Coraliomargarita algicola: one gene and its partner. The protein of the gene in region 1 binds, or shares a complex with, the protein of each later gene. Links are inferred from orthologs where the notes say so. Each region holds a gene or a part of one and is shown on either strand. Other genes may lie near its edges.

Region 1 (4,289 bases):
TAAAGCCAAGCTTGAGGCCATGGCGTTCGACAAATTTTTCCTGATGCTGCTTGCGCAGTTTCATGACCGCACTCATGTCGACTTCGTTGAAAGTCGTCAGCATGGCAGCCTCTTGTGTCGCAGCTACCAGCCGTTCAGCGATCTTGCGACGTAGTGGCGACATCTTTTTGCGAGTTTCGTTGCGTTCTCCTGCGGGACTTGCTGCTGGGGTGGGGGCAGTCGGTTTGGGAGCTTCTTTTACCGGCGCAGGCGCGCTGGCAGCTTCGAGAATGTCGCTCTTGGTGACGCGCCCATCTTTGCCAGAGCCCGCAATTTTAGAGGTGTCGACGCCCGTTTCCTCGGCTGCTTTGCGAGCCGCGGGTGAGAGTGGCTTTGGCTCGGCTGCTGGGGTGGCTGGTGCCGTCTCACTGCTGGAGGCTGGCGCAGCGCTGCTGGGCTCGCTTTTACTTTCAGCGGGAGTCGCTGCCGGAGCGGCTGCAGCACTCTCCGGTGACGCGGCACTTTCATCGATCGTGGCGACCACCTGGCCGATGTCGACTTCGTCTTCGACTTCGACTTTGAGGGAGATGATACCCGCGACTTCGGCGTTCGCTTCAGAGGTGATTTTGTCGGTTTCCAGTTCGTAGAGAACTTGGTCTTTTTCGACGTAGTCGCCGTCTTTAACATGCCATGCAGCCAGGATGCCTGAGCTGATGGATTCGCCCATTGCGGGGATTTTTACTTCGGTAGCCATGATATTGAATTAAGTATTAAGATTATAGAAATCTGAGATCACGTTCGGATGCTTAAAGTGAGAAGGCTTTCTCGATGAGTTTCTTTTGTTCGTGACGGTGCATCGCCAGTGAGCCGACGGCGGGGCTGGCGGACTCCTTACGGCCTGCGTAGATCGGCAGCTGGCCGATGCTTTCCATCAGTCGAGGTGCAATGAAGCTCCAGGCTCCCATGTTCTTCGGCTCTTCCTGGCACCAAACGAAGCTCTTTGCTTTAGGATAATTGGCGGCGATTCGCTCGAGTAGATCCGTGTTGAGTGGATAGAGTTGTTCGATACGAATGATGGCTGTGTCCTTGATCTTGTGTTCCTGACGGTGCGAGGTCAGATCGTAGGACACTTTACCGGAGCAGAATATGATGCGTTTGGCTGTTTTACGGCTGACTGTTTCGTCGTCGAGTATGGACCAAAATTCGTTGTCGGTGAAATTCTCTACCCGTGAGACACAGTCTTTGTGACGTAGTAAGCTCTTAGGCGACATGATGATCAGTGGCTTTTTGAACTCACGTTTCATTTGTCGACGCAGCAGGTGGAAATACTGTGCAGGCGTGGTCACATTGCAGACTTGAATATTGTTTTCCGCACAAGCTTGCAGGAAGCGTTCGAGGCGTGCCGAAGAGTGCTCGGGGCCTTGCCCTTCGTAGCCGTGGGGGAGTAGCATGACCAGACCACTTAAGCGTCCCCACTTGGACTCGCTGCAAGTTATAAATTGGTCGATGATCACCTGAGCGCCATTCACAAAGTCGCCGAACTGAGCTTCCCAGATGCAGAGCATTTGAGGGTAATCGAGCGAGTAGCCATAATCGAAGCCGAGCACGGCCGCTTCGGAAAGCAGCGAATTGTGCACGCAAAATTGCGCTTGGCCTTCCTGTAGGTCAAGTAGCGGCACGTATCTTTCACGTGTCTGATTGTCGTAAAGGACCGAGTGTCGGTGGCTAAAGGTGCCACGCTCGCAGTCTTGCCCGCTCAGTCGAACGGGCGTGCCGTCGATGAGCAAACTACCAAAGGCCAAGGCTTCGCCCATGCCCCAGTCGATACCGGTATTTTCTTTGAACGCTTTGAGTTTCGTATTGAGTTGGCGGACGATTTTCTTGTTCGCATGAAAGCCTTCGGGCACATTTGCGAGTTGTTCCGCGATCATTTCCAGTTGCTCCTTGGGCACGCGGGTGTCGAAGCCCTTGAAGTTGTAAGGGGGCTGCTTTTTCGCATTGGATTCCGCAAAAGGATCGATCGATTCATCTTCACGGGCCTTGGCGGTTTCGAAGGCGACTTCAAGCTTCTTGTGGTAATCCGTCTCGATTGCCTTGACCTCTTCTTCGGTAAATTCGCCGCTGGCAATCAGGCGCTGCGCAAAGGCGCGACCGATGAGAGGCATTTCCGAAATGGTCTTATACAAAATTGGCTGCGTGAAGGCGGGTTCGTCGGCCTCGTTGTGGCCGTGTTTGCGCCAGCAATACATGTCGATCACTACATCACAGCCAAAGGTCTGTCGGTAGTCGAAGGCGGCCTCCACTGCTGCGACGACGGCCAGCGGATCGTTGCCATTGACGTGGAAGATGGGGGCTTCCACGATTTTGGCCACGTCAGTGCAGTAGCGGCTGGAGCGCGCCTCTGAAGGATCGGTGGTGAAGCCGATCTGATTGTTGATTACAAAGTGAATCGTGCCGCCCGTGCGGTAGCCCTTCAGCTGTGAGAAGTTAAAGACTTCGGCTACGATGCCTTGACCTGCGATGGCCGCGTCACCGTGAATGAGAATAGGCAATACACGCTTGCGATCGAGGTCCTCGCGAATGCGTTGACGCGCCCGTGCTTTACCTTCGACGACGGGATTGACCGCCTCCAAGTGGCTGGGGTTGGCTGCCAAGCGTATCTCGACCTCATGGCCATCCGTTGTCTTACGACTGGTTTCAAAGCCCAAGTGATATTTGACATCACCGTCGCCGTAAATGGTGTCGGGCACATAGTTCTCTGAGAACTCGCGAAAGATGTAGTCGAAGGATTTGCCCAGGAAATTGGCCAATACATTGAGACGGCCGCGGTGGGCCATGCCCATGACGATTTCGTCGACACCGTTCTTGCTGCAGCGCTCAAGCACGCTTTCCAGGCAGGCTATCAGTGTTTCGCCGCCTTCAAGTGAGAATCGCTTCTGACCGACATAGCGTGTCTGCAGAAAGTTCTCGAAGTCCTCGGCCTGCATGATGGTACTCAGGATCCGGTGCTTCTCTTCTTTTGTGAAGCGGGGGATGAAACACTCGGGCTCGATACGAGCCTGAATCCAACGGCGCTTGGGCGTCTCTTGAATGTGAATATACTCCGCGCCGATGGTGTGACAGTAAGTCTTTTCCAATCGTTCGATGAGCTCGCGCAGCGTCATCTCTGTGCCGCCTAGGTAGTTGCCCGTGTGGAATACACGCTCCAAGTCGGACTCTTCAAAACCGAGCCGCTCTAAAGTCAGACGCGGATTGGTGGGAGCTTCCTTCGTCAGCGGATTGAAGGCTGCGATGGTGTGGCCGATGGAGCGGTACGCGTAAATTAGGCCAATCGCGCGTGCTTGCCGTGTGGCATCACTGTCCGCTTGTGTGGGACTGACATTGGCAATGTCAGTGCCGGTTGAGGTGGCGGATGGATCGGATAGTTCCTCACTGGCGAGCTCGAAACCTTCAAAAAAGGCACGCCATTCAGCGTCGAGTTTTTCAGGGCTCGTGCGCCAAAGGTCGTAGTTTTCGTCGATCAAATCGGCATTCCAGCGATTCGCGATAGTTGAGTGATTCATGGAGATTTCTGGTGGGCAGTTGTGTGATCTCACGATTACTTCACACTTATTAGCAACACAAATCTTTATGCGAAGAATTGCTCGTTATTCGAAACTCTAATTTCAGGATTCCTTTTTAATTGCTGCCTGAATAGCGTTTGCCTTGATGTCAAGCTTATTTAGCTTCCGAAAGTATAGCTTTTTTCGTGGGTTTCTTCGTTGATCGCAAGGCGATCTTTGACGATTGGAAGGGTGAATACCACCGTTGGTTTATCCTCTTCACGTCCGGTGTAGGTGATCTGTCCTAGCCAGGGGCTATTTTTCTCGGTGAATGTATAGCCCTTAGTTTGTAGGTCTTTTCCGAGCGCATTCATTTTGGAGCGACTCATGCCGCTGCCTGCGAAGTCAAGCACGACATGGCCGTGTTGGCCTTTGTCTTGGTTGATCAGGCAGTCAACTTCCGGCGTGTGCTTGTGAACGGTAACTAGCAGCTTGGCGATTTTTTCGAGTCGGTGGCGTAGGCTTCGTGGTTTCATGGGGTGTATGATGGGACGCTTTTTCCTTAAATCAAGCTTCGCCCGCTTGCTGCGAATGTATTGGCGGCTTGGCCCATTTATGATGTGCTGGATAAAAACATAAAAATGTTGAAATAAAAGAAGGGTGCTAGGCTCGTAGCCTGTCTATGCGAATACCAAAAACCTTATCGATCGTTGCAGCTGCTATTTTACTCGGCGCTGCTGGCAGTTTTGCTCAAATTAAATCACCGGC
Region 2 (3,322 bases), 3.6 Mb from region 1 along the record:
TTTTGAGCTGGGTCAGCGTCGTGCGTTCTAAATGGGGTGGGGATTGCTCGATGTCGCAGTCAGTCTGGGCAGCCAATACAGCACGGCTCACGGTATAGGCTCCGCCCGTGGCGATAAGCGGTAGTTCAGTGGGTTGAAAGTCGAAGCCGCTGGTAGTTAGCTGCTCAGTTACATGCCGACGGATCGCTTGCTCGATCTCGGTTGAGAGTGGGGCTTCTTTATCTTGCAAAAATTGCTCGGTCAGTCGCACCGCGCCCAGTTGCAGTGAGATCGCTTGTTGAATTTGGCCGTTCTCGAAGCGAATGAGTTCCAGGCTGCCGCCGCCGATATCGCTTTGGATGAAGCGCGTCAGGCCAGCGATGGCGGGATCGCAGCTGAGGCCCTGACCGATGTAAGTCGCTTCTTCGGGGCCGCTGAGGATGCGTATCTGCAAGCCAGTTGCTTCAAAAACCGCTTGGACGAATTCGTGTCCGTTGATTGCATCGCGCACTGCGCTGGTGGCGACAATCGCGGTCTGGCTGGGATGGTAGTTGTGCGCCATGCGCTGTAGCTCCGCGATCGTCTGGGTGCCGGCTTGCATGGCCTCATCGCTTAAGTGTGGAAGTTCACGACTAATGCCAGCGCTAATGCGAGTCTCGATGGTTTCGCTGAAAAGCGTTTCCAAGCTATGGGGAGCAATTCCCGCTCGCGCGACCAGTAACTTGATGGAGTTACTGCCTACATCGATGACTGCGACTGTGTCTGGCATGCGTCATGGCACAATGCAGATGGGATTTCGTCAAGATTGGATGGGGGAGCAGGACGATCTGATGTGACTGGGGCGGGAACGTTCGAAGTCCGACATCCTACTTCGAGAGGATTCACAGGGGCTGGACTTTCGTTGGATTGTTGTCAGATTCGGAATATGCGATTTTTAACTTTGGTTGTTGTTTCGTTTTTTAGCAGTGCACTGTTGTTTGCATACGAAACTCCATTGCCGTTGGGAGCGTCCGATTTGGCCCCCGACTCGCGCTTGGTAGAATTTAAGCAAGCAGTTGATGTTTTGGATTTGAAGGCTGCTTTTGAAGCCGAAGCATTGGAGCAGTTGGACTTGGACTATGCGGTGGAGATTCCAGACGATTTGGAACTTTTAAAGCGGGAAAATGCTCAATTGAAAATTCGTGTGTCTGAGCTGGAGCGGCGCTTGACAGCGGTGGAAGCCAAGTTGGCAGAGTAACTGTTGCTCAGGGCTTATCCTTGGGGGCGACTTCCTCCGCTGTTCAGTGAATTTCGAATGTGGTGGCCGCTCTGTCACACAAAAAAAGCCCGCGATGACTCGCGGGCTTTTGAAAAATCTGTCTATAGCGACTAGACCAACATCAAGGCGGGGGTTTCCAAGATTTCCTTGAGCGCTTGCAGATACTGTGCGCCGACTGCGCCGTCGATGGTGCGATGGTCGCCTGAGAGGCCAATTTTCATGACTTGGCCGACCACGATCTCGTCCTTGTCGTTGACGACTGGTTTCTTAATCGTTGCGCCGATACTGAGGATGGCCGCGTTGTTGGGATTGATGATGCCGTAGAAATCGGAGATGCCAAACATGCCAAGGTTTGTGACCGTGAGTGTAGAACCGCTCATTTCGTTGGGAGTTAGCTTCTTGTCGCGGGCCTTCTTGATCAGCACTTTGGCTTCGGCTCCGATTTCGCGCAGGCCTTTGGTTTCGGCTGCGCGAATGACTGGAGTGACCAGGCCGTCGTCGATCGCAACGCCAAAGGCGAGGTGCACGTTCGGGTGTTGCTTGATGCTCTCACCCTCCCATGAGCGATTGATGGCGGGCACCCGGCGCACGGCTTCAGCCGCGGCTTTGAGTGTCAAATCGTTGACTGTAAACTTGGTGCCACCGTGCTCCTTGGGGAGATCGGCTAGTTTCGCATTGAGTTCGGCGCGCAGTTTGGCGAGTGGGGCTCCGTCGACTTCGATCTGGAGATAGAAGTGCGGGGCTTGTGTTTTGGAGCCTACCAGTGCCTTCGCGATGCTCTTGCGCATGTTGGATACGGGCAGATCCAAGGCTTCCAGAGTCGCTACAGGAGCGGCGGCAGGGGCTGGTGTGCTGCTGGCCGGGGCGGCTGCTCCGGGTTTCGCATTTTCAACGTCTGCTTTGACGATGCGTCCACCAGGGCCTGTGCCTTGAATGCTTACTAAGTCGATGCCTTTATCAGCAGCGATCTTTTTGGCTAAAGGAGAGGCTTTGATACGTCCATCAGTTGTAGTTGTCGCGGGTGCAGGCGCTGCGGCCGGGCTCGGCTCGGGCTTGGGGGCCGACTCGCTTGGCGCGGGCGTGGATTCTGCGGCGGCTGGTTCTGGTTCGGCGGCCGCTGCAGCCGCGGGTGCGCTATTCTGTGCCGCAGGCGCTTCTTCGCCCTCTTCGCCAATCGCTGCGATGGCATCGCCGACGGCGACCTCTTGGCCCTCAGCGGCGTATTGTTTGATCAGTACGCCGTCGTCGAAGCACTCGACTTCCATGGTTGCTTTGTCAGTCTCGACCTCCGCAATCATGTCGCCGCTGGAAATTGCGTCGCCTTCGTTTTTTAACCATTTGACCAGCGTGCCCACCGTCATGGTGTCGCTGAGTTTGGGCATGTCGATAAGTGTAGCCATAAGAATTAGGAATTATGAATTAGGAGATGAATGCGTTCGTTATGCCATAACTTTCAGTGCGCATTCGATAATGCGCTCTTCGTTAGGGATCTGCCAGTCTTCCAGTTCTTTGGAATAGAAGTTCGGTGCGTCGATCGCGGAAACACGGTGAATCGGGCCGTCCAGATAGTCGAAGGCTTTGAGCTGAATCATGTGGGAGATCTGAGCATCTACGCCGCAGAAAGGCTTGTTCTCTTCTACCAGCATGACGCGGTGTGTTTTCTTGACCGAGTTTAAAATGGTCTCTTCATCCAACGGGCGGATGGAGCGCAGGTCGACGACTTCCACACTGATCTCGTGCTCTTCTTCCAGCGTTTTTGCGGCTTGTAGCGAAAGCATCGCACAGCGGCCGTGTGAGACAATCGTCAGATCACTGCCTTCTTTTAGCACATTGGCGACGCCGAGCTCGACGATGTATTCTTCTTCCGGTACTTCCCACTTTTCTCCGTAGAGCAGGGTGTTTTCCATTACGAAGACCGGGTCGTTATCACGGATGGCGGCTTTCATCAAACCCTTGGCATCGTAAGCGTTTGAAGGGCAGACGACTTTCAGGCCCGGGTGGTTGGCCACCATGTTTTCCGGTGTGTGTGAGTGTGTCGCGCCGACGCTCGTGCCACCATTGGCGGGACCGCGAACGACGATGGGC

Evidence for each region. The genes of interacting proteins can lie anywhere in the genome.
Region 2: SH580_RS01215 (region 1) and SH580_RS16230 share a complex: the UniProt entries of both Escherichia coli proteins name them as parts of the 2-oxoglutarate dehydrogenase (OGDH) complex. The link is inferred for Coraliomargarita algicola from one-to-one orthologs.

The regions. Positions count from the first base shown.
Region 1 is NZ_CP138858.1:338,430-342,718, forward strand. Bases 586-3,889 are described here. They hold SH580_RS01215 (2-oxoglutarate dehydrogenase E1 component), read right to left. Parts: upstream 3,543-3,889; coding sequence 786-3,542; downstream 586-785. Other genes in these bases: SH580_RS01220 (hypothetical protein), read right to left, coding at 3,701-3,889. Also shown: more of SH580_RS01220, read right to left, coding at 3,890-4,057; SH580_RS01225 (DUF2911 domain-containing protein), read left to right, coding at 4,204-4,289. UniProt on the Escherichia coli protein: E1 component of the 2-oxoglutarate dehydrogenase (OGDH) complex which catalyzes the decarboxylation of 2-oxoglutarate, the first step in the conversion of 2-oxoglutarate to succinyl-CoA and CO(2).
Region 2 is NZ_CP138858.1:3,931,771-3,935,092, forward strand. What follows is about bases 493-3,322. They hold SH580_RS16230 (dihydrolipoamide acetyltransferase family protein), read right to left. Parts: upstream 2,638-3,322; coding sequence 1,348-2,637; downstream 493-1,347. Other genes in these bases: SH580_RS16220 (Ppx/GppA phosphatase family protein), read right to left, coding at 493-748; SH580_RS16225 (hypothetical protein), read left to right, coding at 905-1,216; SH580_RS16235 (alpha-ketoacid dehydrogenase subunit beta), read right to left, coding at 2,677-3,322. Outside these bases: more of SH580_RS16220, read right to left, coding at 1-492. UniProt on the Escherichia coli protein: E2 component of the 2-oxoglutarate dehydrogenase (OGDH) complex which catalyzes the second step in the conversion of 2-oxoglutarate to succinyl-CoA and CO(2).